Regions from separate parts of the Micromonospora sp. RTP1Z1 genome, predicted to be linked through region 1. Evidence: riboswitches for the same ligand, from Rfam matches in the RefSeq annotation. Region 1 holds a riboswitch; each other region holds the start of a gene.
The links. Region 1 has a riboswitch for cyclic di-AMP ahead of SLP03_RS23445 (hypothetical protein). Riboswitches for the same ligand answer to the same signal wherever they lie in the genome.

Region 1 (7,330 bases):
GCGGCGCAAACCATCCCGGGTGCAGGCGGCACGGTCAACCCAACGCGCCGACAACCGGGGTGCGCGCCGCCGCGGCGCGGGGCCGCTACCCTGGTGCGGCGGATCGGCCGGCCCTGGTCGGTCGTTTGGAGAACGAGAAACCCGGTCGTCGGGAAAATAGGAACCAGAAGGTCTGGATTGGGCTGTCCAGGTGTGCCCGGTCCGCGAATTGCTCATCCCGAGGGGTGGCGACCGAGGCCGTCGGAGGAATACTCTCGGTCGCGGCCCGCGTACTGATGAGGCGCCCGTCACGGGCGAGTGGAGGTGCTCGCGTGAGCCTGTCGATCGTGAAGTCGATGCTGCCGGGTGGTGTCATCCAGATCGCCCCGCGAGGTGAGATCGACGTCGACACCGCCTACGAGGTCCGCGAGGCGATCGCGGAGGTGCTCGCGAAGAGCCGTCCGTCCCGCATCGAGCTGAACATGCGGTTGGTCAACTTCATCGACTCCGTGGGCATCAGCGCGATGGTCGCCGGTTTCCAGACCGCCGAGGTCAGCGGCGTGAAGCTGATCGTGACCGAGCCCAGCCGGTTCGTGCATCGGCAGCTCTGGGTCACCGGCCTGCTCGGCCTCTTCGGCGCCCCGGAGCCCTACTTCGCCGGCACCGCGACCCGCGAGGTGCTCCCCGGCGCCTGAGCGCTCCGACCGGTCATTGTCCTGCCGGGGCTCCTGGATTCCCGCCAGCTCCGCGTCATGCGGGGCGTTGCCAGCCCGCCCGCCGTACGGGACGATCGTGCGGACCGCCGACGGCGAGGGGGACGGTGTGCTCAGCCGCGACACGTTCAGCTACACCGTGCAGGCGCGTTGCACGCGGGCCGAGGCGCTCGCGCTCCTCGGCGACCTGACCCGCCAGGGCGAGCTGCACCCGCTGATCGTCGGCGTGCGCCGGCTGCCACCCCGCCCGGGCGCGCTGGCCAGCTACGCGATCACCGACCGGCTGGCGGTCGGGCCGCTGCGTTTCCCGGTCACCTACCGGGCGGACGTGCTGATCGCAAGCGAGGACGAGGTGGTGACGGTGGCCCGGCAGCGTCCGGCGACCACCGTGCGCAACCACACCCGGTTGCGGGACGAGCCGGGCGGCGTGACGCGGATCGACGTCGAGATCACCCTCTCCGCGCCGGCGCCCCTGTTCGGGTACGCCTTCCGGCAGGCTCGGGCGGCCCACCTCGGGCTCGCCAGCCGGCTCGGCGCGGCGCTGGACCGCGGTCCGGACGCACCCGCCACGACCTGACCGGTGGCCGGTCAGGAGCGGTGTGCGGCGGCCACCGGGTGGCGCCGGGCCGGGGTGCCGGGGCGGCGCAGCCGGCCCCACGGCTTGTAGGTGGAGAGCACGGTGGCGACGAGCAGCAGCGTGCTGGAGACCGCGGGGGCGACGACCAGGTCCACCCGGTAGTGGGCGGAGGCCGCGGCGCCCAGCTCGCCGAGCTGCCGGATCCGGGGCGTCAGCAGCAGCAGGACCAGACCGAGCAGCACCGTGGTGAGCACGAACTTGACCAGCACCCAGCGCCAGCGCAGCAGCCCCCACGGGGTGAGCAGGGAGCTCGCCACGCCGACCAGCCAGACGGCGACGCTCAGCGGCGCGAAGAGGTACGTGACGATCAGCGCCGCGGTGGGGTAGACCACCGCGGCGTCGGCGCCGCGCAGCCCGGCGACGCCGAGGGTGAGCAGCACCAGGTCCGCGCCGAGCCAGCCCAGCGAGGTGACCAGGTGCAGGGTCAGCAGGGCCTTGCGGGCGGCGGGGGATAGTCGGCTCATGCCCACGATGCTGGTCGGGCGGTCCGGCCCCGTCGTGGGGCCCTCGGCGACATCTGGCGTAGGTCGGTGGGCGTAGGGGGGGTGACCCGTGGGGCGGCGGGGCACCCCCGCCGCTCAGTAGACGGACAGGTGCACGTGGTTGGTGTGGTCGCTGGACGGGTCGCCGTTGCCGCCGCTGTACGCCTTCCAGCCGCTGCTCGGCAGCCAGATCTGCTTGAACCAGATCACGTAGAGCACGGCCAGCGCGTCGGAGTTGCGGATGAAGTACGCCGCCAGGTTGGTGCCGTACGTCCGGTCGCCGCCGCTGGCGACCCCGCCGAAGCCGTCCTTCTGCGCGGCGAAGTCGCACGCCCGTCCCTTCGGGTGCTCACCGGAGCCGCTGGGCCGGTGGCAGGAGACGTACCGGGTGAACCCGGCGGCCTTGGCTTCCTGCAGCGCGTGCAGCGTACGCGGGGTGATGCAGCCGTCGGCCGGGGTCGGGTCGTTGATGCTGCACGACTCGGGCGGCCAGGAGCCGTCGGAGTTGCGCGGCGCCGGGTCGGCGTTCGCGGTGGACGTACCCCGGACGGTGCCGCCGCTGGTGCCGCTGTTGCCGCTGCCGGCGCGGTCGTTCGCCACCTCCAGCGCGCGTTCGGCCTGCTGCTTGCGCTTGGCCATCACCGCGACCTGCTTGCGCTGTTCCTGGACCGCGGCGTTCAGCGCCGTGCGGGTCTGCGTCGCCCGGTCCCGGGTCTCGAGCAGGTCGCGCAGCGCCCGGTCCTCGTGGGCGGCCACCTGGCCCAGCGCGGCGGCGCGGTCCATGAAGCCTTCCGGGCTGGCGCTGTTGAGCAGCGCCGCCGCGGTGCCGAGCCGTCCGGTCCGGTACGCGACTCCGGCGATCTCGCCGACCTTGGTGTCGCGGACGCTCAGCTCGCCGTTGATCGTGGTGAGCTGGTCGGTGAGCTGCTTCTGCCGGCCGACCGAGTGGGCCAGCGCCGCCTTCGCCTCGAGCCAGCCCTTGCTGGCCGCGTCGAGCTGGGCGCGTAGCGCCGGGGTGCCGCCCTCGTCGTCGCCGGGGGCGGCGGCGAGCATGCCGGCCCGGGGCGCCGCGCCGGCGGGGCCGACCGGCAGGGTCGCGACGCCGAGCGCGAGCGTCGCCACGAGCAGGGCCGCCAATCGGGCGGCCGTCCGTCTTACAGGTGCCACTGCTGGCATTCAGGTTTCCTTCCGTCAGCCGCCGACCGGGTTAGCTGACGGGTTCGGGACGGAAGATCCCTACCGCTGGCGCGGATGCACCCCACGAACATGGTTCCCCGGTTCGCCGCGGGCGGCGATTAGGCGGCGGCCACCGCAGGCGCCGGAGGGCGCCGCCCGGCGGAGGCCGGGGCCGAGCTTACCGGTGGTGCCCCGGCCCGGCCCGTTCAGCGAGGGCCGCGACCTGGGACAAAACCGGCATAGGGACACAATACCCTCACTGATTTAAGGTTGTCCTCATTACCACTCGACTGCACCACAGGCACCGGGTGACGCTCCGGGTTCGATCTGCAACGTGGCGTGATCGATCCGGAAGTCCTCGTGCAGGGCGGCCCGGGCGGCGGCCAGCACCTCGCCCACCTCGGCACCGGGCGCCATGGTCAGGTGCGCCGAGGCCACCTCCATGCCGGAGGTCAGCGTCCAGACGTGCAGGTCGTGCACCTCGGCGACGCCGGGCACCGCGGCCAGCCGGTCGTGCACCGCCGTCACCTGGAGGTGCTCCGGGGCGGCCTGCACCAGGATGCGCAGCGCGGCCCGCCCCAGCCGCCAGGTGCGGGGCAGGATGAACAGCCCGATCGCGACGGCGACCAGGGGGTCCGCCCACCACCAGTCGGTGAGCGCGATGACCAGCGCGGCGCCGATCACCCCGAGCGAGCCGAGCAGATCGCCCAGCACCTCCAGGTACGCCCCGCGCAGGTTGATGCTCTCCTGCGCCCCGGTGCGCAGCAGGGCGAAGGCGGCGAGGTTGGCCAGCAGGCCGAGCACCGCCACCGCGAGCATGGGACCGGCCAGCACCTCCGGCGGCTCGCCGAACCGGCGTACCGCCTCGATCAGCACGTAGACCGCGACGGCGCCGAGCAGCACGGCGTTGGCCAGCGCGGCCAGCACCTCCAGCCGGTAGAGCCCGAAGGTCCGCTGCGGGTCGGTGTCGGCGCGCCGGGTGGCGGTGATCGCGGCGAGGGCCATGCCGATGCCCAGCACGTCGGTGAACATGTGCCCGGCGTCCGAGAGCAGGGCCAGCGAGCCGGTCGCGAACGCGGTGACCGCCTCGACCAGCATCAGGGCGGTGAGCAGCCCGAACGCGGCCCAGAGCCGACCCCGGTGGCGGTAGGCGGCATTGGTCACCGCCCCGCTGTGGTCATGACCTGCGCCCACGCCCACACCCTTCCGCCCTGGCCCCGGTCGAACCCAATATATGTTCACATCGCTATGTATGCAACTGAACGGCCGGCTTGCGCCCGCCCGCGGTCGACGCCCCGCTCAGCCCAGCGGGTCGACGGTGGTGAGTCGCTGCGTGGCCCGGGAGAGCGCCACGTAGAGGGTCCGCACGCCGGAGCCCGGATCCGCCCGGATCTCGCTCGGCGCGACCAGCACGACCCCGTCGTACTCCATGCCCTTGGCCTGCAGGCTCGTCACCACCTGGAGCCGGGACCCGCCCAGGCCGCCGAGCCAGCCGGCCACCTCGTCCCGGCGCGGCACCGGCGTGATCACGCCGACCGTCCCCTCCACCTCGGCAAGCAGGGTCCCGGCCGCCTCGACGGTGGCCGCCGCCAGTTCGGCGGCCGGCACGGTCCGCTCGACCGGGTCGATCCCGGTGGAGCGCACCGCGGTGGGCAGTGGCAGGTCCGGGTAGAGCCGGCGAATCTCCGCCGCCGCCACCGCGAAGATCTCCGCCGAGTTGCGGTAGTTGGTGGTCAGCGTGAACTGGTGCCGGCGGCGTCGCCCCAGCGCCTGGTCCCGGGCCCGGGTCAGCTCCTCCGGGTCGCCGGTCCAGGCGGTCTGCGCCGGATCGCCCACCACCGTCCAGGAGGCCAGCCGGCCGCGCCGGCCGATCATGCGCCACTGCATCGGCGAGACGTCCTGCGCCTCGTCGACCACCACGTGCGCGTACTCCCGGTAGTCCTCCGGCCGTTCCCGGGCCGCGGCCCGGGCGGCCCGCTGCCGGTCGCCGAAGGTGCTCAGCTCCCGGACGCCGCCGGCGAGCTGGAACGGGTCGCGCTTCGCCTTCGCCGGCCGCACCGGCTTGCCGAGCAGCGCGTCCAGCTCGTCCAGCAGCGCGATGTCCGCGATGGTCGGCCCCGCGTCGGCCAGGCTCCGGTACGCCTCCGTCAGCAGCCGGATCTCCGCCCCGGAGAGGACGCCGCCGGCGTACCGGCGCAGCCGCTCCGGACGGGCCAGCCAGCCCAGCACGTGCCGGGGATGCAGCCGGGGCCACCAGGCCTTCAGGAACTCCCGGAACTCCGGCCGGTCGATGATCTCGTCCTCGAACGCGCGCTGCTCCGGGAGCCGACCGACGCCCAGCCGGCGGCCCTGGGCGTACAGCGCCCCGAGGACCCCGTCGAAGCCGGCCCGGCGCACCTCGTTGCGGCGTGCGCCCCGCGACAGCGCCCGGTCCCGGATGGCGTCCAGCTCCCGGCGCTCCAGCCGGAGCAGCTCGCCGCGGTAGAGCAGCCGCAGCTCCGCTGGCGAGTCCGGCACCGCGTCGTGGACCGCGCGCTCCAGCACCCGGCGCATCCGCAGCGACCCCTTCACCGCCGCCACGTCGGGCGGGTCCGTCCGGGTCGCCGACATGCCCGGGAAGAGCGAGCCGAGCGAGTGCAGGGTGGCCGTCTCCTCGCCGAGCGAGGGCAGCACCGAGGCGATGTACTCCACGAAGACGCTCGACGGGCCGACCACCAGGATGCCGCCGCCGGCGTACCGGCTGCGGTCCGAGTAGAGCAGGTACGCGGCCCGGTGCAGCGCCACCGCCGTCTTGCCGGTGCCCGGGCCGCCCGAGACGATCGTGACGCCCGAGCCGGGGGAACGGATCGCCTCGTCCTGCTCCCGCTGGATGGTCGCGACGATGTCCCGCATGCCCCGGCCGGTGGCCCGGGACAGGCTGGCCAGCAGCGCCCCGTCGCCCACCACCGCCATGTCCGCCGGCGCCGACGCGGGATCGAGCAGGTCGTCCTCGATCCGGGTCACCTTCTCGGCGGAGGACTGGATGGTACGCCGCCGCACCACGTCCATCGGCTCCGCCGGGGTCGCCTGATAGAAGGCCGCGGCGGCCGGTGCCCGCCAGTCCACCACCAGGGTCTCCGCGCTCTCGCCGCGCACCCCGAGCCGCCCGACGTGCAGCACCTGCCGGGTACGCAGGTCGAGCCGGCCGAAGACCAGCCCCTCGTGCTCGGCGTCCAGCGCGTGCCGGCGCCGCGCGGCGTGGAAGACCATCGCGTCCCGCTCGACCAGCGCCCCGAAGTTGCCCACCCGGGCCAGCCGGTAGCCCTCCCGCTCGGCGTCGGCGGCCGACCGGCGCAGCTCCGCCAGCCGGGTATACACCCGGTCGAGATGCCGCTGTTCGGCGGCCATCTCCTGTTCCAGGGTGGTGTGGTCGGTCAACGCGGCAACTCCCGTGGTCACGGCGGCGGGCAGGGTGGGCTGAATGAGGGTACGGGCCGGCGCTCCCGCCCTCGTCGGGGCCATGCCGGTCCGGGGGCCAGCCCGTCCGGGTTGCCCGTTATCCGACCGTTTCCACCCCGGCCACCGGCCCGTCACCGGCACGGATCCCGCCCGGCGCGGGGCGCTCCAACACCTGCCGGAGCACCGCGGCCAGCGCCGCGTTCACCTCGTCCGGCCGCTCCATCATCAGCATGTGCCCGGCGCCCGGGCAGACAGTCAGCTCGGTGGTCGACAGCGCGGCGGCGATCGACTGCGCGCAGGGCGGCGGGGTGAGCCGGTCCCGGTCGCCGACCAGCGCGGCCGCCGGCAGGTGGCCCAGCGCGGCCAGCGTGTCCAGCCGGTGCTGGGCGCCGATCGAGGCGCGGAAGCCGCCGATCGAGCGCAGCGAGGCGTGCGCCACCGCCGAGGTGACCAGCCGGATGTCCGCCGGGTCGCAGCGGTCGCCGAAGAGCATCCAGCGGATGCTGGGGCGCAGCGCGCGCAGCAGCGCCCGCGGCGGTCGCCACGACCCGCACCGGGCCAGCACCCCGGCTCCGGTGGTCTCGGCGAGCCGGATCAACCGGGCGATCCGGGGCGACAGCCCGTAGACGGTGTGCGTGTGCCCCTCGGCGGTGGTCGACACGAAGACCAGGCCGGCGGTACGGGCGGCGAAGTGGTGGGGGTGGCGGTGGGCATACTCCATCACGGTCATTCCGCCCATCGAGTGCCCGACCAGCACCACCTTCCCGGTCGGGGCGAACTGGTCCACCACCGCCGCCAGGTCGTCGCCGAGCTGGGCCAGGGTGGCCGTCCGCAGCGCCATGCAGCTGGACCGGCCGTGCCCCCGGGCGTCGTAGCTGACCACCCGGACCCGCTCGCCGAACCGC
Region 2 (7,330 bases), on a different contig from region 1:
CAGCGCGACCGGCTCCGGCACGGCGACCGGCGAGTACGGGGCGAGGCGGGGCAGCCAGGCGTACTCGAACTCGACCTGCTCGATCGCGTCCGCGATCCGGGGCAGCCGAACCGCGAGCTCCGGACCGAGGCGGTAGATGGCGTTGTTGGTGCCGGCGGAACTGATCCGCTCGACGGGCAACCGGGCCCACTGCGGGAACTGCGCCGCGATCAGCCGACGGACCAGTGCCTCGTCCGTGGCGACTTCGCCGTCGTGCATCCGCCCGTGCGACATGCCGCCCCCGCCCGCTGCTGATCCGCGGACCGCAGATTAGCCGGGCGGGACGGTGACCTCGGCGGCAGGACCGCGCCGCCGTCACGGGCCGGAAATCTCCGCGTGACGTCGCCCGAACGACTAGAGCGTCCGCCGGGACAGCGGATGATCAAGGTCCATTCGGCAGGGAACGACGACCCGTACGGGGCGGGGCGGGCGGCACCATCAGAGGAGGGCGAAGACGCACGGTGCGCGGATAGCGGCATTAAACGCAAGTCGGACGCGCCTTCCTCCGCCGCGCAGAACATAAGGGCTGATCAGTGGCTATTGAAGATCATGGCTTCCTGAATTGCCGATGTCGCCCGGGCGACCGGAACAAGACGGTTGCCTCGGTCACCCATTGATCTGCACCCCTGTCCATGTGATCGTGCTGCCACGAGTCACTGACCCCCGGTGACTCAGGATGGTCGGTCAGTCGATCCGGGGCACGCCGGCAGCTCCGGAGACCACCATCGCCCGTCCCGCAGCTTGACCGCGACGCGCGCCCCTACCGGGCTCCGCGCGTCGCCTAGGAACAGGAGCAGACCCCCTTGAAGCTCTCACCCCGCCTCGTCGCGCTCTCCGGCGCGGCCGCGGCCGGCCTGGTCGCCGCCGGCACCGCCGTGGCCGTACAGGCCGCGCCCCCCAGCCCCGCCCCCGACGCCGCCCAGGCCCGCATGCTCGCCGCCAACTCGGCCAGCGCGCTGGTCGCCAGCCGCCCGCAGTACCTGCACGCCAGCTCCGACGAGGCGTTCGTCCAGAAGCCCGTCATCACCTCCGAGGGCACCCAGTACGTGCCCTACGAGCGTACCTACAAGGGCCTGCCGGTGACCGGCGGCGACTTCGTCCTGGCGACCGACTCCGCAGGCAACCTGAAGTACGCCTCCGTCGCCCAGCAGCAGAGCATCGGCAGCCTCGCCACGACGCCGAAGCTCAAGGCTACCGCCGCGGAGAAGACCGCCCGCGGCCAGCTGAAGACCGTGACCAACGTCGAGGGCACCACGCTGGTCGTCTACACCCTCGACAGCAAGCCCGCCCTGGCCTGGGAGACCACTGTCCGGGGCACCACCGCGGACGGCCCGAGCCGGCTCACCGTGGACGTGGACGCCCTCACCGGCAAGGTGCTGCGCAAGCAGGAGCACGTCGTGCACGGCAGCGGCACCGGCGCGTGGAACGGGCCGAGCCCGCTGACCCTCAACACCACGCTGTCAGGTAGCACGTACTCGATGAAGGACCCTGGCGTCACGAACCTGAGCTGCCAGGACGCCGCGACCAACACGACGTTCTCCGGCTCGGACGACGTCTGGGGCAACGGCACCGCCACCAGCAAGGAGACCGGCTGCGTCGACGCGCTCTTCGGCGCCCAGACGGAGCACAAGATGCTCTCCCAGTGGCTCGGCCGCAACGGCGCCGACGGCGCCGGCGGGGCGTGGCCGATCCGGGTCGGCCTGAACGACCAGAACGCCTACTACGACGGCACCCAGGTCCAGATCGGCAAGAACACCGCCGGTCAGTGGATCGGTTCGATGGACGTGCTCGCCCACGAGATCGGCCACGGCATCGACGACCACACCCCGGGTGGCATCTCCGGCAACGGGACCCAGGAGTTCGTCGCCGACACCTTCGGCGCGGCGACCGAGTGGTTCGCCAACGAGCCCTCCACCTACGACGCTCCCGACTTCCTGGTCGGCGAGAAGATCAACCTGGTCGGCAGCGGTCCGATCCGCAACATGTACAACCCGTCGGCGCTGGGTGACCCCAACTGCTACTCCAGCAGCATCCCGACCACCGAGGTGCACGCGGCGGCCGGCCCCGGCAACCACTGGTTCTACCTGCTGGCCAACGGCAGCAGCCCGACCAACGGCCAGCCGGCCAGCACGACCTGCAACGGCAGCAGCGTGACCGGCCTGGACATCCAGAAGGCCATCAAGATCATGTACAACGCGATGCTGCTCAAGACGACGTCCTCGTCGTACCTGAAGTACCGCACCTGGACGCTGCAGGCGGCCAAGAACCTCTACCCGACCGGCTGCACCGAGTTCAACACGGTCAAGGCCGCCTGGGACGCGGTCAGCGTGCCGGCCCAGTCCGGCGACCCGACGTGCAGCGGCACCACCACCCCGCCGCCCACCGGCAGCTGCTCGGGTCAGAAGCTGGCCAACCCGGGCTTCGAGTCCGGCGCGGTGAGCTGGACCGCCACCTCGGGCGTCATCACCAACTCGACCGGCCAGGCCGCGCACGGCGGTTCGTACAAGGCGTGGCTCGACGGGTACGGCACGACCCACACCGACACGCTGTCGCAGTCGGTGAGCATCCCGGCCGGATGCCGGGCCACGCTCTCCTTCTACCTGCACATCGACACGGCCGAGTCCGGCTCGACCGCGTACGACAAGCTGACCGTCAAGGCCGGCAGCACCACCCTGGCGACGTACTCCAACGTGAACGCCGCCGCCGGCTACGTCCTGAAGTCCTTCGACGTCTCGTCGCTGGCCGGCACCACCGCCACCATCTCGTTCAGCGGCGTGGAGGACAGCTCCCTGCAGACCTCCTTCGTCGTCGACGACACCGCGCTCACCCTGAGCTGACCGAAGACGCAGCGGCCGGTCGTCGTCCTCCCGACGACCGGCCGCTGCGCCGTGTCAGCCGTAGGTGGTGTGCTGCGGCCAGCCGGGCGGGGAGTCTCCTCCCAGTCCTCCTGGCGGCCGTACGGGGCGAGGTCGAGGACGTTGTTGACGAACTGCAGGCGGTCCACCCCCCGCGCCTGGGTGCGGTAGACCCGTTGGCGAACCTGACCATTGGCAGGCGGCGACGCCGCGCGGCGAGCGCGTCCAGCGCCCGGGTGGCTTCCTTCTCGGCCTCGAGCAGCTCGTTGCGCTCCTGCCGCCACTGCTCGGCCGTCACGATCCGCGGTTTCTCCATGCCAGGATCGTGAACGGGGGGCACCGACATTTCGCCGACCCGACGCACGCCGGCCGACCGACCGACGCGGGTCAGCCCGTCCGGCCGCCGCCCAACCGGGCGGCGGCACTCTCCATCGCCTGGCTGAACAGCTCCACCTGCCGCCTCGACTGCTCCTGAAGACCGCCCAGCCGGGCGGCCAGGGCGTCCACGTCGGCCTGCGCCGAAGCGCTGACCTGGGCCTCGAGGTCGGCGAGGGCGGCGTTGACGGCCACCACGATGTGCGCGCAGACCGCCTCGATGCCCTGCGCCGACAGCCCCGGGTCGACGGTGACGGACTCCAGCCGCCCACCCTGGACCACCACGGCCCGCACCAGCCCGTCGGCCGCCGTGCCGTCGGCGCGGAGCAGTTCGTCCGCATCGTCGTCGGCGTGCGCGGCGGGCCGGGAGCGCATGACGGACAACGCCTGCTGCGTCCGGGTCAGGAACTCATCGAGGGTCGCGGCTGCGGTGAACGGTTCGTTGGTCATAGCCGCGCTTTCTTCACGTCCTTCAGAGCACCGTGACGATAGCAATCCGCGACCCGGCCCGCCGCACGCACCGTCGCAAGGTCCACGCAAGTGCCGGACGGGGAACGCCCGGCCGGCGCACCGGCCGGGCGTTCCCCGGTGGTACGTCAGCGCAGGCGCAGCTGCTGACCCGGGAAGATGAGGCCCGGGTTGTCGCCGACCACGCGCTTGTTGCGCTCGTACAGCGCGTGCCAGCCACCGGCCAGGTCCTTCACGTCGGCGATCATCGACAGCGTGTCGCCCGGCTTCACCAGGTAGGTGCCCGAGCCGCCGACGGCCGGCGCGGTACGCCGGTGGCTGCGGGTGGCCGGCTGGTCGCCGCGCGAGGACCGCTCCGACGAGGCGGCCTTCGACTTCGAGCCGGAGTCCGAGCGGGACTTCTTGGTCGTTCGGGAGTCCGACTTGGACGAGTAGTGCTTGGTCGAGCCGCCCTTCTTGCCGCAGACCGGCCAGGCGCCGATGCCCTGCCCGTCGAGGACCTTCTCGGCGATGGCGATCTGCTCGCCGCGGCTGGCCAGGTCGGCCCGGCTGGCGTACTTCTGGCCGCCGTAGCCGCTCCAGGTGCTCTTGGAGAACTGCAGGCCGCCGTAGTAGCCGTTGCCGGTGTTGATGTGCCAGTTGCCGCCGGACTCGCACTGGGCGACGGCGTCCCAGTTCACGCTGGCCGCGCTGGCCGGAGTGACCGGGCCGAGGATCGCGGCGGCGCCGGTGGCCGCGCCGACGACGAGCGCCCCTACGGCGATCCGACGCTGGCTGGTCCGGCGGTGTCGTGCGGTGTGTTCAGTTGCCATGTTTGGTTTCCTCCACGCCGACGAGGTGAGCTGTCGGGTTCGGGCCGAGGAGCCCGGCCGCCGGTTGGCGGCTTCACCCCGAGGTGTCGAGCACCGAGGAACATGTGGGTCCCCCGCTCCCGCCTGAGGTCCAGGTACCACCGGGCCGGCGGCGGGATTAGGCGTTGCCGGCCCGTGGTGTCCGCGATCGCGAACACATACGACGTTAGGAACGGTTTCGGACGATCGCCCACTTCTTGTGAAGTTCTTCACCCGGCCGAGCGAAGGCGCGGGATTCCGAGTTGCGAGATGCCCCAAGGTGCAATAGGGAGCCCGCCCGCCGGTGCCCGACGGCCTCCACAGGCTCCTTCAGTACCGGGTCGACGGGCTGCTGGCTGACCGAGTTCATCCAGGTCACCGGCGGTTTGCCGGTCGGCTTGGTGACGCCGAAGAGGACGTCGGCGACCCCGCCGCCCTCGGTACCGGGCAACCAGGACGCCAGCAGCGCGTCCCAGCGGGGCAGGTCGGCGGCGATGTCCAGCGGGCGGCCGGAGACCAGGACCACGATCACCGGCATGCCCGCGTTGCGCAGCGTCGAGATCGTCCGTAGGTCCTCCCGGTCCAGGCTCATGCTGCCGGTCCGGTCGCCCCGTCCCTCCGCGTACGGGGTCTCGCCGACCACCGCGATCGCGACCCGGTAGCTGCGGTCGATGCCAGTGCCGCGCCGGCGGTAGGTGACCGTCGTGGTCGGACCGACCGCGGCCCGGGTGCCCTGCAAGTGCTTGGCGGTGGCGAGCACGCGCCTCCCAGATATCGATTAACATCGCTGGATGGCCGGAGCTGCACAGGGTCCTGCCGATTCACCGCCACCGCTGCACGTCCCCTGCCGCCCCAGGTTACGGTGACTGGGGTCGGCGGCGGGTTCACCGACACGCGGCATGGGATCGGAACAGCTGGCGGGGCGGACAATGGCGGACTACGGGCACGAGCTCATCTTCGGCGGCTTCCTCACGCCCACCGCCGAGGACCCGGCGGGGGTGGTCGCCCTCGCCAAGCTCTGCGAGCAGGTCGGGCTGGACCTCGCCACCTTCCAGGACCACCCGTACCAGCCGGGCCATTTGGACACCTGGACGCTGATGTCGTACCTGGCGGCGGCGACCAATCGGATCCGGCTCGCCGGCAACGTGCTGAACCTGCCGCTGCGCCAGCCGGTGGTGCTGGCCCGCAGCGTGGCCAGCCTGGACCTGCTCACCGGCGGTCGGGTCGAGCTGGGCCTCGGCGCCGGCGCGTTCTGGGAGGCGATCGAGGCCGCCGGGGGACGCCGGCTCACGCCCGGCCAGGCGGTGGACGCGCTGGACGAGGCGATCCGCGTCATCCGGGAGGTCTGGGCCGCCGACCGGCGGGGCATGGTCCGCGTCGACGGGGAGCACTACCGGGTGGTCGGCGCGAAGCGCGGGCCCGCGCCGGCGCACGAGGTGGGGATCTGGGTCGGCGCGTACAAGCCGCGGATGCTGCGGCTGGTCGGGCGGGCGGCGGACGGCTGGCTGCCGTCGCTGGCGTACCTGCCCAAAGGCCCCGCGGAGCTGGCCGAGCTCAACGCGCTGGTCGACGAGGGCGCGGAGGCGGCCAGGCGGGATCCCCGGTCGGTCCGGCGGCTGCTCAACCTCTCCGGACGGTTCACCCCGTCCCCCTCCGGCTTCCTCGTCGGGCCACCGGAGCAGTGGGTGGAGGAGCTGGCCGGTCTCGCCCTCGATCACGGCACGTCCGCGTTCATCCTCGGCGCCGACGACCCCACCGCCGTCCAGCTCTTCGCGCAGGAGGTCGCGCCCGCCGTGCGGGAGCTGGTCGCCGCCGAACGCGCCGAGCCCGGCAGCCGCGCGAAGGCCGTCGAGGAGCAGCGCGAGGTGGTCGAGGCCGGCGGCGCGAGCACCCTCGCCGTCACCGCCACCCCGGATCCGGGGGTCGGCTGACCGACCGGAGCCTGTGGGACGAGTCCGACCGCCCGACGCCTCCGCCAGCGCCGGCCGGGCACGTCTGGCCCGGTACGGCTACTACGCCGGGCAGGTGTGAGGGCCGCCGGCGCGGAGCCGCCCGGCATTCCCGATGGCACCCGCCGGTCGACGTGAGATAGCTGACTTTTGTTTTCCTAAGTCAGCCGAGTAGCGTCACCGGCATGACGGACCTCCTCGCGCAGCGCGACGCCTGGCTGACCAGCAACTGCTCCATCGCCCGGGCGGTCGAGGCGGTCGGGAACCGGTCCACCCTGCTGCTGCTGCGCGAGGCGTCGTTCGGCACCCGCCGCTTCGACGACTTCGCGCGGCGGGTCGGCATCAGCGAGCCGGTCGCCGCCGCGCGGCTGAAGGAACTCGTCGCCGACGGCCTGCTCGAACGGCGCCCCTACCGCCAGCCGGGGCAGCGCACCCGGGACGAGTACCTGCTGACCCGCAAGGGACAGGAGCTGCTGCCGGTGCTCACCGCGCTGCGGCAGTGGGGGGACGCCTGGGCCGCCGACGAGGCCGGCCCGTCGGTCCGCGTGGCGCACCACGACTGCGGCGCCGCCGTGCACGCGCGGCTGCGCTGCGAGGCGGGGCACGACGTGCCGCCCGGCGAGATCGACGTCCTCCCGGGCCCGGGGCTGCTGCGCGCCTGACCCGGTCGCCCGTCGACACACCCCCTCGAAGGAACCAGGAGCTGGACATGAAGATCGCTGGACGCACGGCGCTCGTCACCGGGGCCAACCGTGGCTTCGGCCGCCACCTCGCCGCCGAGCTGGTGGCGCGGGGCGCCACCGTGTACGCCGGT
Region 3 (7,330 bases), on a different contig from region 1:
ACGTCCCCACCCTCACCCCAGGCCATCTCGTCCTCGGTCAGCCAGGTCAGCCGCTCGTCCGACTCTCCACATCGGGCTCGCCGCGCCCGTCGAGAACGCCGTTGCGGCGGCCGGGGTCAGGAGCCGGTGGCGGGTTCGGCGGCGAAGAGGGCGAGCAGGGCGCCGACCTGCTGGTCGGCCTCGGCTGGGTGTCGGAAGTGGCCGCTCGGGTTGACCGTGTACTCGTTGCGCCGCCCCACCCGGGTGCGGCTCAGGTAGCCGCCCGCCTCGAGGTCGGCCACGATGGCCTGTGCGGCCCGCTCGGTCACCCCCACCTCGTCGGCGACGTCGCGCAGCCGGGCGGTGGGGTTGCGCGCGATGGCCAGCAGCACGTGCCCGTGGTTGGTGAGAAACGTCCAGTTCCGGCTGCTCCCGTTCTGGCCTGCTGTCGTCGCCATGTGCGTCATCGTATGGCCCTTCGTTCGCGTTTCCGGCCCTGCCCTCGCCGGGGCGGCGTCGGGCCGTCCCGGCAGCGGTGGCGCGCCGGTCCCGTGGTCAAGTCTCGCTCAATGTATGAAATCCGTATCACGTAAATCTTGACGTATCTTTGGCTGCGTGTGACGGTTGGTGGCGAGGCGGCCTGCGCCGCCGGCCCGGCTGACCAGGTCGTTCCGCGCGAGGACGAGGTGAGGGAATTGACCCCGACCACTCCCGAGCAGGCGCTCGTCGAGCTGAACGCCGGAAACCGACGTTTCGTCACCGGCGTTCCGCGCCACCCCAACCAGGACGCCGGCCACCGCGCGGCGGTCGCCGACGGTCAGCACCCCTTCGCGGTGATCGTCGGCTGCTCCGACTCCCGCCTCGCCGCGGAGATCATCTTCGATCGCGGTCTGGGCGACCTCTTCGTGGTCCGGACCGCCGGCCACACGGTCGGTCCCGAGGTGCTCGGCAGCGTCGAGTACGCCGTTACGGTGCTCGGCACGCCGTTGGTGCTGGTGCTCGGGCACGACTCCTGCGGCGCAGTGCAGGCCGCCCGGGAGGCGGTCACCACCGGCCGGCTCCCCGCCGGGCACCTCGGCGCGTTGATCGACGCCGTGGTGCCCAGCCTGCGCCGGGCCGCGGCGCAGGGCGTAGAGGAGATCGACGGCATCGTGGACATCCACATCGCGCAGACCGTCGAGGCGCTGCTGGCCAATTCCGCCGTCCTGGCCAGCGAGGTGGCCGCCGGGCGGTGCGCGGTGGTCGGCATGTCGTACCAGCTCAGCGCCGGTCAGGTGCGGACGGTGACCACGGTCCCGGCGGGTGCGGTGACTCTGCCGCCGCCCGCGCAGCCCGGCCGCGCCGCGCGTGCCGCCGTCGGCGGCTGACCCCGACCACCCACGACAACGGCCGAAGGGCCGCCCCGCGGGTCGCGGGGCGGCCCCTCGGCCGGGGTACGTCGTCGGTCAGAGCAGCGACATGTGCACGTGGTCGGTGTGGTTGGAGGGCCCGCTGTAGGACTTCCAGCCGGTCGCCGGGAACCAGATCTGCCGGTTCCAGATCACGTAGTAGATGCCGAGCTGGTCCGCGTTGCGGATCAGGAAGGCGGCGACGTTGTTGCCGTACATCCGGGTGTCGTTGTTGTGCCAGGGGGCGAACCCGCTGTTCTGCAACGACCAGTCACAGGCCCGGCCCTTCGGGTGCTCCCACGGCCCGCCGGACCGGTAACAGCCGACGAAGCGGTTGAAGCCCGCCCGCTTGACCTCCTTGTACGCGTGCAGTGTGCGCGGCGTGATGCAGCCGGAGGTGGTGGGGTCGTTCTCGCTGCAGGACTCGGGCTTCCAGTCCCCGTCCGCGGTGCGACCGGGACCGATCCGGGCGACCGGTGAGGTGGCCGAGACCAGACCGCCAGTGAAGCCCTTCCCGCCGACCAGGGCGAGCGCCTTCTCCGTCTCGACCTTCTCCCGGGCCATCGCGTTCGTCAGCGTCTGCTGCGCGCGCACCTCGGCGTCGAGCGCCAGCTTGGCCTGCTCGGCGCGGGTCTTGATCGTGTTGACCTCGGCGAGTTTCTGCGCGTTGACCATGTTCAGCTCGTCGAGCGCGGCGGCCCGCCGGACGAACGAGTCCGGGGTGTTGCTCTCCAGCAGCATGGCGACCGCGCCGATCCGGCCGGTCCGGTACGACTGCGCCGCGATCTGGGTCACCTGTGGGCGCAGGGCGTCCAGTTGGCTCTGCGCCCCGCGTACCTCCGCGGCGCGCTGGAGCTGGCGTTGCTTCGACTTCGCCAGCTTGGTCTTCGCCTGGACGTAGTTGCGGTTGGCGGCCTCGATGGCGTCGGTGATGAGCGGCTTCTCGGCGTCCTCCTCGTGCCCCGAGGGGGTGGGAGGTGTCGTCGGCGCCGCGATCGCCGGGGCGGGGCCGACGACGATGGCGAACGCGGTGAGCACGGCCACCACGGGTGTCAACCAGCGGCGCAGAGGTGCCGTCACAGTGTTCCCTTCCATCGACCGCCGACCGAGTTAGCTGACGGGTTCGGGACGGAAGTGGCCCCTACCGCTCGCGCGGATTCACCCCATGTACCTGGTTCCCCGGCTCGCCGTGCGGCGATTGGGCGGCGGTACCGCAGGCGCCGCTGCGCGCCTTCGGCGGTGACCGGCAGCGAGGTTACCCGAGAGTGCTCCCGAGGATCTACGTCCGGAAGCCGACTAAAAGTGGTAATCCGGCGTGCCGCTCCGTGACCAGCATCGCGTTTGGCGCGGGCGGTCACGCTGCGCAGTTTCACCATGCGGTGTCCGTGCTCCTTTCCGGTCCGGCCCAGCCGTCGGGGGCGCCCGGTGCGGCGCCGGTGCGTCGTGCGCTGAGCGCCGCAAGCGCGGCGGCGGGTTCCGCGCGGGGACGGGACGCCGGCGCGGCGGACCCCGCCGCCGCGCCCCGACCGGCGGTGGTCACCAGGGCGGCCAGACCGGTGGTGAGGGGGACGGCGGCGATCAGCCCGATCGTGGCCACCGCGCTGCGGACGATCTCCTGCGCCATGAACTCGCTGGTGAGGATCTCGCTCACCGCTCGCGAGTCGGCGACGAGCAGGAGCAGCAACGGCAGCGAGGCGCCCGCGTACGCCAGCACGATGGTGTTGACCGTGGAGGCGATGTGCGCCCGGCCGACCCGGGTGGCCGCCCGGTACAGCTGCAACCGGGACAGCCCCGGGTTCGCGTGCGCCAGTTCGGTGACGGTGGCCGCCTGGGTGACCGTCACGTCGTCCAGCACGCCCAGCGAGCCGATGACGATGCCGGCCAGCAGCAGCCCGTGCAGGTCGACGTCGTGCTGGAACATCGACAGGGTGGTGGCGTCCTCGCTGCCGAACCCGGTCAGGTGGGTGGCCGCGGTGGCGAGCGTGCCGAGAATGCCGGTCAGCACCAGGCTGCCGAGGGTGCCGAGGACCGCCACCGAGGTCTGCGCGGTGATCCCGTGGGTCAGGTACAGCACCACGAACATGATCAGCGCCGAGCCGACGATCGCCACCAGCAGCGGCGGCTGGCCGGCGCCGATCCCCGGCAGCACGAAGCCGAGCAGGATCGCGAAGCTCGCGGCCAGGCCGCCCAGCGCGGCCAGCCCCCGCCAGCGGCCGAATGCGACGATGGCGACGGCGAAGAGCGCCGCCAGCCAGATCAGCGGCTTGCCCCGCTGGTGCTCGGCGATGTTGTAGCTCTTCGTGGCGGGATCGGCCGGATCCACCAACTCCACCAGGATGATCCGGTCGCCGACCTCGACCGTGGGCGCGCCGGGGCCGGCGGGGATCGGCGTCTCCACCTGGCGGCCGGCGTCCGGGCCCTGTTCGACCGCGACGCCGACCCTGCCGCAGGGCCCGGTCGAGCCGCCCGGGGTGCCCTCCGGCACCTCCGCCGCAGGCGGGCACGGCTCGGTCACCACCCGGCTCACCGTGCCGTGGTACCGCGGCACGTCCGCGGCCCGGTCCGGTGCCGGGGTGTCCCGGGGCCAGAGCACCAGGGCGGCGAGCACGGTGAGGACGAACAGCGGGACCACCGTCCCGACGAGGATCCGTCGTACCCGCGGCGGGGCGGACGGAGCGGGACCGCTGTGGTCGGCGCCCATGGTGTGTCTCCCAACGATGCTCACGGCGGAGTACGTGTCCCCGGGCCGGTCGGTTCACCGGACCGGCGGGGGGCGCCCGCGGCGCGGCGGTCGCCGCGGCCGTCGTCGGGAATGCTAGTCAGCCGCGCTTCATCAGCCGGCCGACGGCGGCCATCATCTCGCTGGCCATCTCGTCGGCCCGGCCCTCGGCGGCGCCCTCGTGCATGCAGTGCCGGGCGTGGCCGTCGAGCAGGCCGAGCGCCACCTTGTCGAGGGCGGCCTGGATGGCGGAGATCTGGGTGAGCACGTCGATGCAGTAGCGGTCGTCGTCGACCATCTTCTCGATGCCGCGGACCTGGCCCTCGATGCGGCGGAGCCGTGCGAGGAGCTGGTCCTTGCTGGCGGTGTAGCCCCGGGTCGGGGTCGTCGGTGCGGTCATGACGCCCAGGATAGCGTACCCCTCGGGGGTATGGTACGGTGCTGATCTGCTGATACCCCAAGGGGGTACCGGTAATGCGAGATAGCATGGGACCGGCGGAAGGGGAGTTGCGATGGTCACCACCACCTACCAGGTGCAGGGCATGACCTGCGGGCACTGCGTCAACTCGGTGAGCGCCGAGGTCGGCGCGATCCCGGGCGTCAGCGACGTCCAGGTCGACCTGGCCTCCGGCCGGGTCAGCGTCACCAGCGAGAGCCCGTTGGACACGGACACCGTCCGCGCCGCCATGGACGAGGCCGGCTACGACCTCGTCGGGGCGTGACGGGTCCGCGGACCCTAAGGAACCGAGGTATCACGATGAACACGGCGACGAAGCTGAGTGGCTTCGCCCTCGGCCTCGCGGCGGTGTTCGGCGCGGCGTACGGGGTCGGCCAGGTGGCCGGCCCTGACACCCCCGCCGTCGCGACCCGCCACGACGCCGCCAACGCCGGTCACGCCGACGGTGACCACGCGACCGGCGCCGCCCCCACCAGCCACCTGCCCGGCGGACTGCTCGTCTCCGACCGCGGCTACACGATGCAACCGGTCACCGAGCCCGCCGGGGAGTTCGCCTTCCGGATCACCGGCCCGGACGGCGCGCCGGTCACCCGCTACGACGTGGCGCACGACAAGCGGATGCACCTGATCGTCGCCCGCCGGGACCTCTCCGGCTTCCGGCACGTCCACCCGGAGCTGGCCGCCGACGGCACCTGGCGGGTCGCCTCGCCGCTCGCCGGCCCCGGCGTCTGGCGGGCGTTCGCCGACTTCACCCCGACCGGCGGGGAGCCGCTGACCCTAGGGGTCGACGTCACCGTCCCCGGCGCCCTTGAGGAGCGGCCGCTGCCGACGCCGGCCACCAGCGCCACCGTCGATGGCTACACCGTCACGCTCACCGGCACCCCGCAGCCCGGCCGTACCGCCCAGCTGACCCTGACCGTCAGCCGGGACGGGAAGCCGGTCACCGACCTTCAGCCCTACCTCGGGGCGTACGGGCACCTGGTGGCGCTGCGGCAGGGCGACCTGGCGTACCTGCACGTCCACCCGGACGGCGCACCCGGCGACGGGCGCACCGCGGCCGGGCCGGCGGTGACCTTCTTCGCCGAGGTGCCCTCGGCCGGCAGCTACCGCCTCTTCCTGGACTTCCGGCACGGCGGCGCCGTGCACACCGCCGAGTTCACCGTCGTGGCCGGCGACCCGGGCGTCCCCGCGACCACGGCCGCGCCGGCCGCCCCGGCCTCCCCGACCGCCGACGCCGGGCACGGCGCCCCCGGCCACGGGCACAATTGACAGGAGGTGCCGCGATGACATCGACCGCCAAGTCCCTACCGGTCGCCCCGAACCTGATCGAACTGGCGATCGGCGGCATGACCTGCGCGTCCTGTGCCGCCCGGATCGAGAAGAAGCTCAACCGGATGGACGGCGTGGAGGCCACGGTCAACTACGCCACCGAGAAGGCCACCGTCCGGTACGCCGACGCGGTCGCCCCCGCCGACCTGATCGCCACCGTGGAGAAGACCGGCTACACCGCCGTCGTGCCGCCCCCGCCGAAGCCGGGCGGGGCGGAGCCGGCCGGCGAGCCGGTGGACCAACTGCGCGGACTGCGTACCCGGCTGTGGGTGTCGGTGGCGCTGACCGTACCGGTGATCCTGCTCGCGATGGTGCCGGCCTGGCAGTTCGACTACTGGCAGTGGCTGTCGCTGACCCTGGCCGCCCCGGTCGTGGTCTACGGCGGGCTGCCGTTCCACCGGGCCGCCCTCATCAACCTGCGGCACGGCGCCGCCACCATGGACACCCTGGTCTCGCTGGGCACCCTGGCCGCGTTCGGCTGGTCGCTCTGGGCGCTCTTCCTCGGCGACGCCGGCATGCCCGGGATGACCCACCCGTTCCGCTTCGACATCACCCGCACCGACGGCGCCGGCAACATCTATCTGGAGGCGGCGGCCGGGGTGACCGTCTTCATCCTCGCCGGCCGCTACTTCGAGGCCCGCGCCAAGCGGACCGCCGGCGCCGCCCTGCGCGCCCTGCTGGAACTGGGTGCCAAGGACGTGGTGGTGCGCCGCGGCGGCCAGGAGATCCGCGTCCCGGTGGAACAGCTCGCGGTGGGGGACCGGTTCGTGGTCCGGCCCGGCGAGAAGATCGCCACCGACGGTGTCGTCGAGGAGGGCGCCTCCGCGGTCGACGCCAGCATGCTCACCGGCGAGTCGGTGCCGGTCGAGGTCCGACCAGGCGACACCGTGGTCGGCGCGACCGTGAACGCCGGTGGCCGGCTGGTCGTCCGGGCCACCCGGATCGGCGGGGACACCCAGCTCGCCCAGATGGCGAAGCTGGTCGAGGCGGCGCAGACCGGCAAGGCGGCCGTGCAGCGGCTCGCCGACCGGATCTCCGGGGTGTTCGTGCCGATCGTGATCGCCCTGGCCGTCGGGACGCTGGGCTGGTGGCTCGGCACCGGGGCGGGCACGACCGCCGCGTTCACCGCCGCGGTGGCCGTACTGATCATCGCCTGCCCGTGCGCCCTCGGCCTGGCGACGCCGACCGCGCTGCTGGTCGGCACCGGGCGCGGCGCCCAGCTCGGCATCCTGATCAAGGGTCCGGAGGTGCTGGAGTCGACCCGCCAGGTGGACACCGTGGTGCTGGACAAGACCGGCACCGTCACCACCGGAAAGATGACCCTGGTCGACGTGCTCCCCGCCGCCGGTCAGGACGCCGAGGAGCTGCTCCGGCTGGCCGGGGCGCTGGAGGCCGCCAGCGAGCACCCGATCGCCCGGGCCGTCGCCGCCGGCGCCGCCGAGGCGGGGGCGCTGCCCA
Region 4 (7,330 bases), on a different contig from region 1:
GCCGTGGAGGCTCCACGGGGTCCGGCGGGACCGCGGTGCGGTGGGGGACTGGGTCATGGTGCGCCCTCGCGTCGTCAGGTGACGGGGGCGTGATCGACCCTGAGGGTTGTTTCTAGCACGACCCCGGTTCGCAGCTGGGGCCGGCTGCGGGTCAGGCGACGCCGGCGGGACGGAACTGGACGCTGACCCGCGGGCCGACCGGGCGGGTGGTCTTGGGGATGGCGTGCTCCCAGGTGCGCTGGCAGGAGCCGCCCATCACCACCAGGTCGCCGTGGCCGAGCGGGAAGCGCAGGCTGGCCCCGCCGCCACGGGGGCGCAGCAGCAGCGGACGCGGCGAGCCGAACGAGACGATGGCGACCAGGGTGTCGATGTGCGCGGACCGGCCCGTGGTGTCGCCGTGCCAGGCGACGCTGTCCCGCCCGGTGCGGTAGAGACACATCCCGGCGGTGACGAAGGGCTCGCCCAGCTCGGACGCGTAGTGCCGGGTCAGCGCCTCCCGGGCCTCGGTCAGCACGGCGTGGGGCAGCGTTCGGCCGGCCGCGTACCAGCAGAGCAGGCGGGGGACGTCCACTTCGGCGTCGTACATGGTGCGGCGCTCGGCCCGCCACGGCACCTGGTGCAGCAGGGCGTCGAGCACGGTGTCGGAGCCCCGCACCCAGCCGGGCAGGTGGTCGACCCAGGCGCCGGGGCTCAGCTCGTGCCGACGCAGCCGGCCGGCCAGCGGGCCCAGGCTGGCGCCCTGCTCGGCGAAATCCAGCATCGAGGGCTGGTACGCGACGTCGGACACGCCGCCGATCCTACCCCGCTGTCGAACAGGCGTACGACGGTCAGCGCCGCAGCATCCGGCGGACCCGGCCGCCCACCGCCTGCTTGACCCGCTCGCGCAGCGGCTGCGCGCGGAGTGCCGGTCCGTGCAGGAGCGGAAATCCCATGTCACCTCCACGCCCGGCTGGCGTCCCGCGTGCCGACCGCCAGTCGGCCCGGAGGCGGTCGGGAATACCAGCCGGTAGGGTGCCCGGCGGCGGCGTCGACCCTGGGGCGCCGTCGTGGGCGGTCCCGGTCGCCCGCCCGCCGACGACCCCGCCGAGGAGGAGACGCGCATGCTGGTGACCCTGGTGACGGTCGGGGTTCCGGCATGACCGGCGCCCCGACCACCGGCGCCGCCGCGGCCCCCCCGGTCGCCGGCCGGCTACCGTCGCTGACCGGGCTGCGCTGGGTCGCCGCCCTGCTGGTCTTCGGCTTCCACGTCGGCACCATGCGGATCGTGGCCGAGCCGGACTACAAGGCGGTCGTCGACTGGCTGTTCACCCTCGGACTCTCCGGCGTGGAGTTCTTCTTCATCCTCAGTGGATTCGTGCTGGTCTGGTCGTACCGGGACGGCGAGCGCCGGCGGACCTTCCTGCGCCGGCGGCTCGCCAAGATCTACCCGAATCACCTGCTGATGTGGGTGGTGGTGCTCCTCGTCGGGCTCTGGTTCGCCGACCCGGTCGATGTCTGGGCGGCGCTCGGGAACCTGGCCCTGGTGCAGGCGTGGAACCCCACCCCCGGCTACTTCTACAGCGTCAACACGGTGAGCTGGTCGCTCTCCTGCGAGCTGTTCTTCTATCTCTGCCTGCCGTTCGTGCTGCCGGTGCTGCGCCGGCTGCGCCCCGCCGCCCTGTGGGCGGTGGTGGTCGCCGCCCCGCTGCTGATCGTCGCGCTGTGGCCCGGTCAGCACCTGGTGCCGGAGGAGAGCCGGTGGTGGCTCACCCAGGTCTTCCCGGTGGTGCGGTCCCTGGAGTTCTGGATGGGTGTGGCCGCGGCCGAGCTGATGCGTCGCGGGCGCTGGCGGGGGCCGGGCCTGACCGCCGCCAGTCTGATCTTCGTGGCCACCTGGGCGGTGACCGCGCAGTGGATCCGGGCGGAGCTCTGGGCGGGCCTGCTGGCGGTGGCGTACCTGCTGGTCATCACGGCCGCGGCCGACGCGGACGTGCGCGGCCGGCGCACCCCGTGGCGGTCCCGGCCGATGATCTGGCTCGGTGAGGTCTCCTTCGCCTTCTACCTGGTGCACGTCTTCGTGATGGTCACCGTGCTCCGGCTGACCGGCCACTACGGGGTGGGGCTGCCGGGCTGGTGGGGTCCGCTCGCCGTGCTCGGCTTCCTGCTGGTGAACCTGGTGCTCGCCGGGGCCCTGCACCGGTACGTCGAGACGCCGATGATGCGCCGACTGGGACCGCCCCGCCGGGCCCGCGCGCAGGCCGTCCCGGCCGGCGTCGTGCCGACCCAGGTGGGACCCGCCTGGGCGGCCGACCGGCAGGCCAGGCCGATCGAGTACGCCGGGCGGCGCGACCCGGCCTGAGCGGCGCGCGCTCTCCGGCCGCCGGTCCGGGGGCGGGCGATGATCGTCGCCACCTCGCCGAGGTGGGAGCGTCCGGCGTTGCGGCGCTGCTGACGTGGATGCGTCGCCGCGCCGTGTCCACCCGGGTCGCCGCCCCGATCCGGCTCGTGGCGACCCGCCCGGCGGCGATGCGGCGCGGCGGCGTCGGCGGTAACGTGGCACCGTGCTTCCGGTCGCACTCACCTGTCCCCTGTGGTGGGTGGCGCGCTGGACCGCCCGCATGCTGGCCAGGCTCGCCGTCGCCGTCGCCTGCTCGCTCGGCGCCGCCGCCCTGCCCGTCGGCGCGGCCGCTGCCGCTCACGGAGCCCCGGTCGCCGATGTCACCTTCGCCGTACCGGGATCCTCCTGGTCCACGACCCCGCCGGCCCTCGTCGGGGCCCGTGCCGCTTCCGAGTCCGACGCCGCCGGCCCGGCCCTGACCGGCTCGGCGGCCCTCGACCTCGTTACCGGGACCGGCCAGCCGGCCCTGCCGGTCGGCATCGCCTCCCCGCCGGCGGCGCCGCGTACCGCGGTGGTCCCGGTCTCCGGGGAGCGCGCCCCGGTCGGCCTCACCCCGGCGGCCCTCGGCTCGCGGGCCCCGCCGGCGCGCTGATCGAACGGCGGGCCGCGCCCGCAGCCGCTCTCCACGAACCTCACCCCCGCACCCGCCCGTCGGCGGCCCGGTGGCGCCCGTTCCGGTCGCGCCCCGCCGCGCCGGGGCGTGCGGACCCCTCCGCCACATCGCTCCCGTGAGGTGCCGACCATGCGAACCGTTCTCTACCAGTTCCTGATCGAGGTTCCGCAGGCCGCCGCCATCTGGTCGGCCCTGCTCCTGCTCCCCCTGGCCCTGCTCGCCGCGCTGGTCGCCCGTCCGGAGCGGGAGGCCACGTCCGACGCCGAGCCGGTTCCCGACCCGGCCGTCGAGGAGGCGGCCCGCCTCGCCGACCTGCGCCGGTACGCCGACGAGGTGGCGGTCGCCGCCGCCGGCGCCGCGCAGACCGCGCGTCGACGGCGGGAACAGTGGCTGCGGGCCCAGGGCGAGGTCGACCGGGCCTGGCGGGCGTACGACGAGGCGGAGAGCGCCGCCCGTCGGTTCGCCGGCGCCGCCGCGCTGCCCGCGCCGCGTACCCCGCGGACCCCGGCCGAGTACGCCGCCCGGGAGCGATGGCTGCACCACGCCGCGATGGTGGCGCACTGGCGGGGTGAGCTGTCGGCGCGGCAGCTCGCCGATGTCCTCGCGGACCGGCACGGGTGGGACCCGCGCCGGCACCCGGCGGAGCAGGAGATCGTCCTCGCCCGGGCGGTACGCGACGGCCGGCTGGCCGGCTACCGCACGGCGGCCGAGCGGGAGCAACGGGCCTGGCGGGACGCCGAGCTGGCGGCCGAGGCGGCCCGCGCCCTCACCGCCGAGGCGTACGCCGCCGCGGCGGCGCTGCGCCCCGGCCCGGCCCCGGTACGCCGCTCGGAGGCGGTGACCCAGACCCGCACCCCGGTGGTGGCCGGCACCGCCCCGACCGGCCCGGCGCGTTGGCGGCCGGCGCGGGTTGGCTGAATCGTGACCTCAAATTCGGTGAGCCGGGTCACCCGATCCGGGAAACGGTCATCCGGAGCAGCTCGGGCCACCGACCCCCGCAATTCCGGGTCGCTCGCGACCCGATGTCCGATTGTCGCCCGACGGTTCCGTGATAACTGCTCGTCCCATTGAGTGACGTCAGTGACGTGCTGTTCCGGTCAGAGTAACGATGACCGAGGTTTAAGCAGGTGGGACGGCTTGGCAGGGCGGCTACCCATCGGTAGTCTCGTCGCGTCCGGTGCGGTTTTCGATCGCAAGAGGCGACGCCGCGCCGACCCGCTCAATCGTGATCTTACGAACCGGGGACCCAGTGCACGTCCGGGGTGAATCCGCGAGCCTCGGCCCGCGGTAGGGCGATCTTCCCGCCCGAATCCGTCAGCTAACCCGGTAGGCGGTGTCGGAAGGAGTTTCTTCCTCGTGCAACCCGATCCCATTCCCCGCTCGTCCCCCCGCCTCCACGGCGCCGCGGTGCCGTCGCTCGCCTGACCGGCGAGCCGATCCCGGCATCCGCCCTGCCGCCCGGTTGACCGGGCGCGCCCCCTACCCAGCGGCCCAGCCCGCCCACGATCCGTCGTCGCGCGTGAGTTCCTCCGCGCGTCGGGCTGGCGTGTGCCGCTCCCGCCCCCCGTGGAGGACCAACGTGAAGCATCACCTGAAGCGGCAGCTGCGGCGTCTCGCCACCGAGCGCCCGTACCAGATCGTCGCCGGCTCCGCCGCCGCGCTCGTGCTGGCCTCCGGCACCGGCGCCCTGCTCGCCAACACCGACGACGCGCCCGTCCGCGAGCAGACCACCACCGTCGCCGTCGCCGAGCTGGCCCCGCGCCTCGGCGAGGTGGCCACCCGTAACCAGCAGCGGATCGCCGCCTCCCCGTCGACCTCGCCCAGCCCCAAGCCGTCGGCGAAGGCGACCTCGGCCAAGCCGGACCCGGACCTGACCCGCAAGGCCGCGCCGAAGCCGCCGTCGACGAAGGTCCTGGACTACACCTACGAGGCGCAGACCGCCTACTGGAACTGCGGCCCGGCCGCGGTCCGGAACGCGCTCAGCGCGAGCGGCGTCGAGACCACCCAGGACGCGATGGTCGCCCCGCTCGGCGCCACCGAGAACGGCACCAACTCCGCCGAGGACACCACCCGCGGGCTCAACCAGATGGTCAAGGGCAACCCGTACCGGACGCACATGATCCCGGGTGCGGCCACCCCGGCCCAGATGGACGAGCTCCAGGCCGACGTGGTGAAGGCGATCACCGACGGGCGGGGCGTCGTCGCCAACATCGCGGGCGACGCCACCGACACCGACGGCGGCTGGCACTCCTTCCCGGGCGGCCACTACATCGCCGTGGTCGGCTACAAGAACGACGGTCGGACCGTGCGGATCGCCGACTCGGCGAACCCGTCGCTGCCGGGGTACTGGGTCAGCACCATCGACCTGGCGAACTGGATGGCCACCCGCGGCTACTCCGCCTGATCCACCCGCTCCACCCGTCGGGCCCCCGCGCACGAGCCCGACGTCGTATGCCCGACGGACCGGCCCGCCGTCGGCTCTCGCGCGTCGTGTCCGAGCGGTGGCACACTGCGCCGTATGGGCGACGAGACGGGTATCCGCCAGCTGTTGCTGCTGCACGGCCTCGGCGCCACCGGCGAGGTGTGGCTGCCCTGGGCGCCGCTGCTGGAGCGCCGGTGGGCGGGGCGTTGGCTCGCCCCCGACCTGGCCGGGCACGGGTGGTCGCCGCCGCTGCCGGCCTACACCTTCGCGGCACTGGCCCGCCGGGTGGTGGAGGGTCTGGGACCGGTCGCGGACCGGCTGGGGCCGCGGGACCGGCTCGTGGTGCTCGGGCACTCGCTCGGCGGGGTGGTGGCGTTGGCGCTGGCCGCGCGGCACCTCGGCCTGCCCGTCGACGCGGTGGTCGGGCTCGGCGTGAAGGCGGTCTGGTCTCCCGCCGAGCTGGACAAGGCCCGGGAACTGGCCGAGCGGCCGGTGACCTGGTTCGCCAGCCGGGACGAGGCCGCCCGCCGCTACCTGCGCGTCTCCGGCCTCGCCGGCCTCTTCGCCCCGGACCACCCGGTGGTCGACGCCGGGCTGCGCCGGGAGGACGGCCGTTGACGGCTGGCGATGGATCCGGCCGCGTTCGGGGTGGGGGAGCCGCCGCTGCCGGCCCTGCTCACGGCGACGGACGTGCCGGTGCTGCTGGCCCGGGGCGAGCAGGACCCGATGGTGACCGACGCTCAGCTCAAGGAGTTCGGCGTCCCGGTGGCCACCTTGCCCGGCGTCGGGCACAACGCCCACATCGAGGACCCGGAGGCCGTCCTCGCCCTCCTCGACCCGTTCCGCTGACGCCCGCCTCCCGGCGGGGTGCCGGTCAGGGCGTGGCGGACAGGGACGACTCGTCCTGGGCGACGGCGTCCGCGGCCCGGGGCGCCGGCAGGTTCCAGTCCGGTTCGAGCTGCCGGCGGGCGGCGTCGAGGAATGCCTCCGCGTACGAGTCGGCCGGGAAATCGCCCAGGTAGCGACTCCGGGTGGCCCAGCGGTCCCCCGCCTTCGGGTCGGTGTCGAGCAGTCGGGTCAGCACCTCGTCCACGTTGGACATGTCGCGGCGCAGCACGTAACCGGAACCGGCCAGCGGGAACCGCTCGACGAAGTGCTCGCCGTCGACGCCCATGTCGGTCACCGCGTACGGCTTGCCGGAGTAGAGGTAGTCGGAGATGACCCCGGAGACGTCCGAGACCAGCGCGTCGGAGCGGTTGACGCACTCGGTCAGGGTCAGCTCGCGGGCGGCCGCCGCGCCCCACAGGTGCGCCCGGCCGGTCTTCGCCCGGTCGGCGGCGAGCAGTTCCGTCAGCCGGGCCAACTGCCGGGCCGAGGTCGGGTTCTGCGCGGTGTACGGGTGGGTCCGCAGGATCACCGTGGCACCTCGGTCGAGCAGCCGACGGATCACCGTCTCGGCCACCGGCAGGGAGCAGTAGTTCGCGTCGGCGTGGTGCCCGGTCCAGGTCGGGGTGTAGAGGACCGTCGCGGCGGCCACGCCGCGCGCCGGCTCCCGGCGTACCTCGATCGCCTCCACCTGGGGGCGGCCGACCACGACGAACTTCTCCGCGGGGATCTCCACGCCGGCCCGGGCGTACCGGTCGATCGCCGCCGGCCCGGCCACGAAGATCCGGTCGAAGATCGCCGAGACCGGGTTGGCGCTGGGGGCCTTGTCGCTGTCGCCGTGGTGCAGCTGCACGTGGGTGAGCTGGGAGAAGCGGACGCAGTGGCTGTTCTTCGCGCCGTGGTTGACGTAGAACGCCGCCCGCAGGCTCGGCACCAGCGCCTCGTCCAGCGTCTTCAGCGTCGGGCAGAACACCACCGGGGCGCGGGTGGCGGCGGCGATGGTCGGCAGGAACTCCGGCTCGCGCAACACCAC

Region 2: linked by a shared signal. The riboswitch ahead of SLP03_RS10200 (transglycosylase family protein) and the one ahead of SLP03_RS23445 (hypothetical protein) in region 1 are both predicted to bind cyclic di-AMP.
Region 3: linked by a shared signal. The riboswitch ahead of SLP03_RS11480 (hypothetical protein) and the one ahead of SLP03_RS23445 (hypothetical protein) in region 1 are both predicted to bind cyclic di-AMP.
Region 4: linked by a shared signal. The riboswitch ahead of SLP03_RS00425 (C39 family peptidase) and the one ahead of SLP03_RS23445 (hypothetical protein) in region 1 are both predicted to bind cyclic di-AMP.

The regions. Positions count from the first base shown of each region.
Region 1 covers NZ_JAPFQV010000054.1:2,373-9,702, forward strand. The annotation lists gene SLP03_RS23430 (STAS domain-containing protein) at 336-674, shown strand; gene SLP03_RS23435 (SRPBCC family protein) at 772-1,269, shown strand; gene SLP03_RS23440 (hypothetical protein) at 1,281-1,793, opposite strand; gene SLP03_RS23445 (hypothetical protein) at 1,908-2,987, opposite strand; cyclic di-AMP (ydaO/yuaA leader) riboswitch at 2,992-3,123, opposite strand; gene SLP03_RS23450 (cation diffusion facilitator family transporter) at 3,267-4,181, opposite strand; gene SLP03_RS23455 (HelD family protein) at 4,287-6,404, opposite strand; gene SLP03_RS23460 (alpha/beta hydrolase) at 6,523-7,330, opposite strand, start outside.
Region 2 covers NZ_JAPFQV010000014.1:62,016-69,345, forward strand. The annotation lists gene SLP03_RS10180 (aminoglycoside phosphotransferase family protein) at 1-258, opposite strand, end outside; gene SLP03_RS10185 (M4 family metallopeptidase) at 843-2,876, shown strand; gene SLP03_RS10190 (DUF899 family protein) at 2,863-3,240, opposite strand; gene SLP03_RS10195 (YbaB/EbfC family nucleoid-associated protein) at 3,282-3,719, opposite strand; gene SLP03_RS10200 (transglycosylase family protein) at 3,866-4,549, opposite strand; cyclic di-AMP (ydaO/yuaA leader) riboswitch at 4,550-4,723, opposite strand; gene SLP03_RS10205 (glycoside hydrolase family 3 C-terminal domain-containing protein) at 4,755-5,327, opposite strand; gene SLP03_RS10210 (LLM class flavin-dependent oxidoreductase) at 5,467-6,498, shown strand; gene SLP03_RS10215 (helix-turn-helix domain-containing protein) at 6,702-7,178, shown strand; gene SLP03_RS10220 (SDR family oxidoreductase) at 7,226-7,330, shown strand, end outside.
Region 3 covers NZ_JAPFQV010000017.1:36,751-44,080, reverse strand. The annotation lists gene SLP03_RS11490 (helix-turn-helix domain-containing protein) at 117-446, opposite strand; gene SLP03_RS11485 (carbonic anhydrase) at 675-1,346, shown strand; gene SLP03_RS11480 (hypothetical protein) at 1,425-2,447, opposite strand; cyclic di-AMP (ydaO/yuaA leader) riboswitch at 2,451-2,582, opposite strand; gene SLP03_RS11475 (YibE/F family protein) at 2,737-4,068, opposite strand; gene SLP03_RS11470 (metal-sensitive transcriptional regulator) at 4,187-4,486, opposite strand; gene SLP03_RS11465 (copper ion binding protein) at 4,599-4,808, shown strand; gene SLP03_RS11460 (hypothetical protein) at 4,844-5,812, shown strand; gene SLP03_RS11455 (heavy metal translocating P-type ATPase) at 5,827-7,330, shown strand, end outside.
Region 4 covers NZ_JAPFQV010000001.1:83,695-91,024, forward strand. The annotation lists gene SLP03_RS00400 (uracil-xanthine permease family protein) at 1-57, opposite strand, end outside; gene SLP03_RS00405 (alpha-ketoglutarate-dependent dioxygenase AlkB) at 152-787, opposite strand; gene SLP03_RS00410 (acyltransferase) at 1,136-2,338, shown strand; gene SLP03_RS00415 (hypothetical protein) at 2,541-2,969, shown strand; gene SLP03_RS00420 (hypothetical protein) at 3,120-3,908, shown strand; cyclic di-AMP (ydaO/yuaA leader) riboswitch at 4,197-4,338, shown strand; gene SLP03_RS00425 (C39 family peptidase) at 4,570-5,394, shown strand; gene SLP03_RS00430 (alpha/beta fold hydrolase) at 5,509-6,030, shown strand; gene SLP03_RS00435 (hypothetical protein) at 6,040-6,261, shown strand; gene SLP03_RS00440 (CDP-glycerol glycerophosphotransferase family protein) at 6,287-7,330, opposite strand, start outside.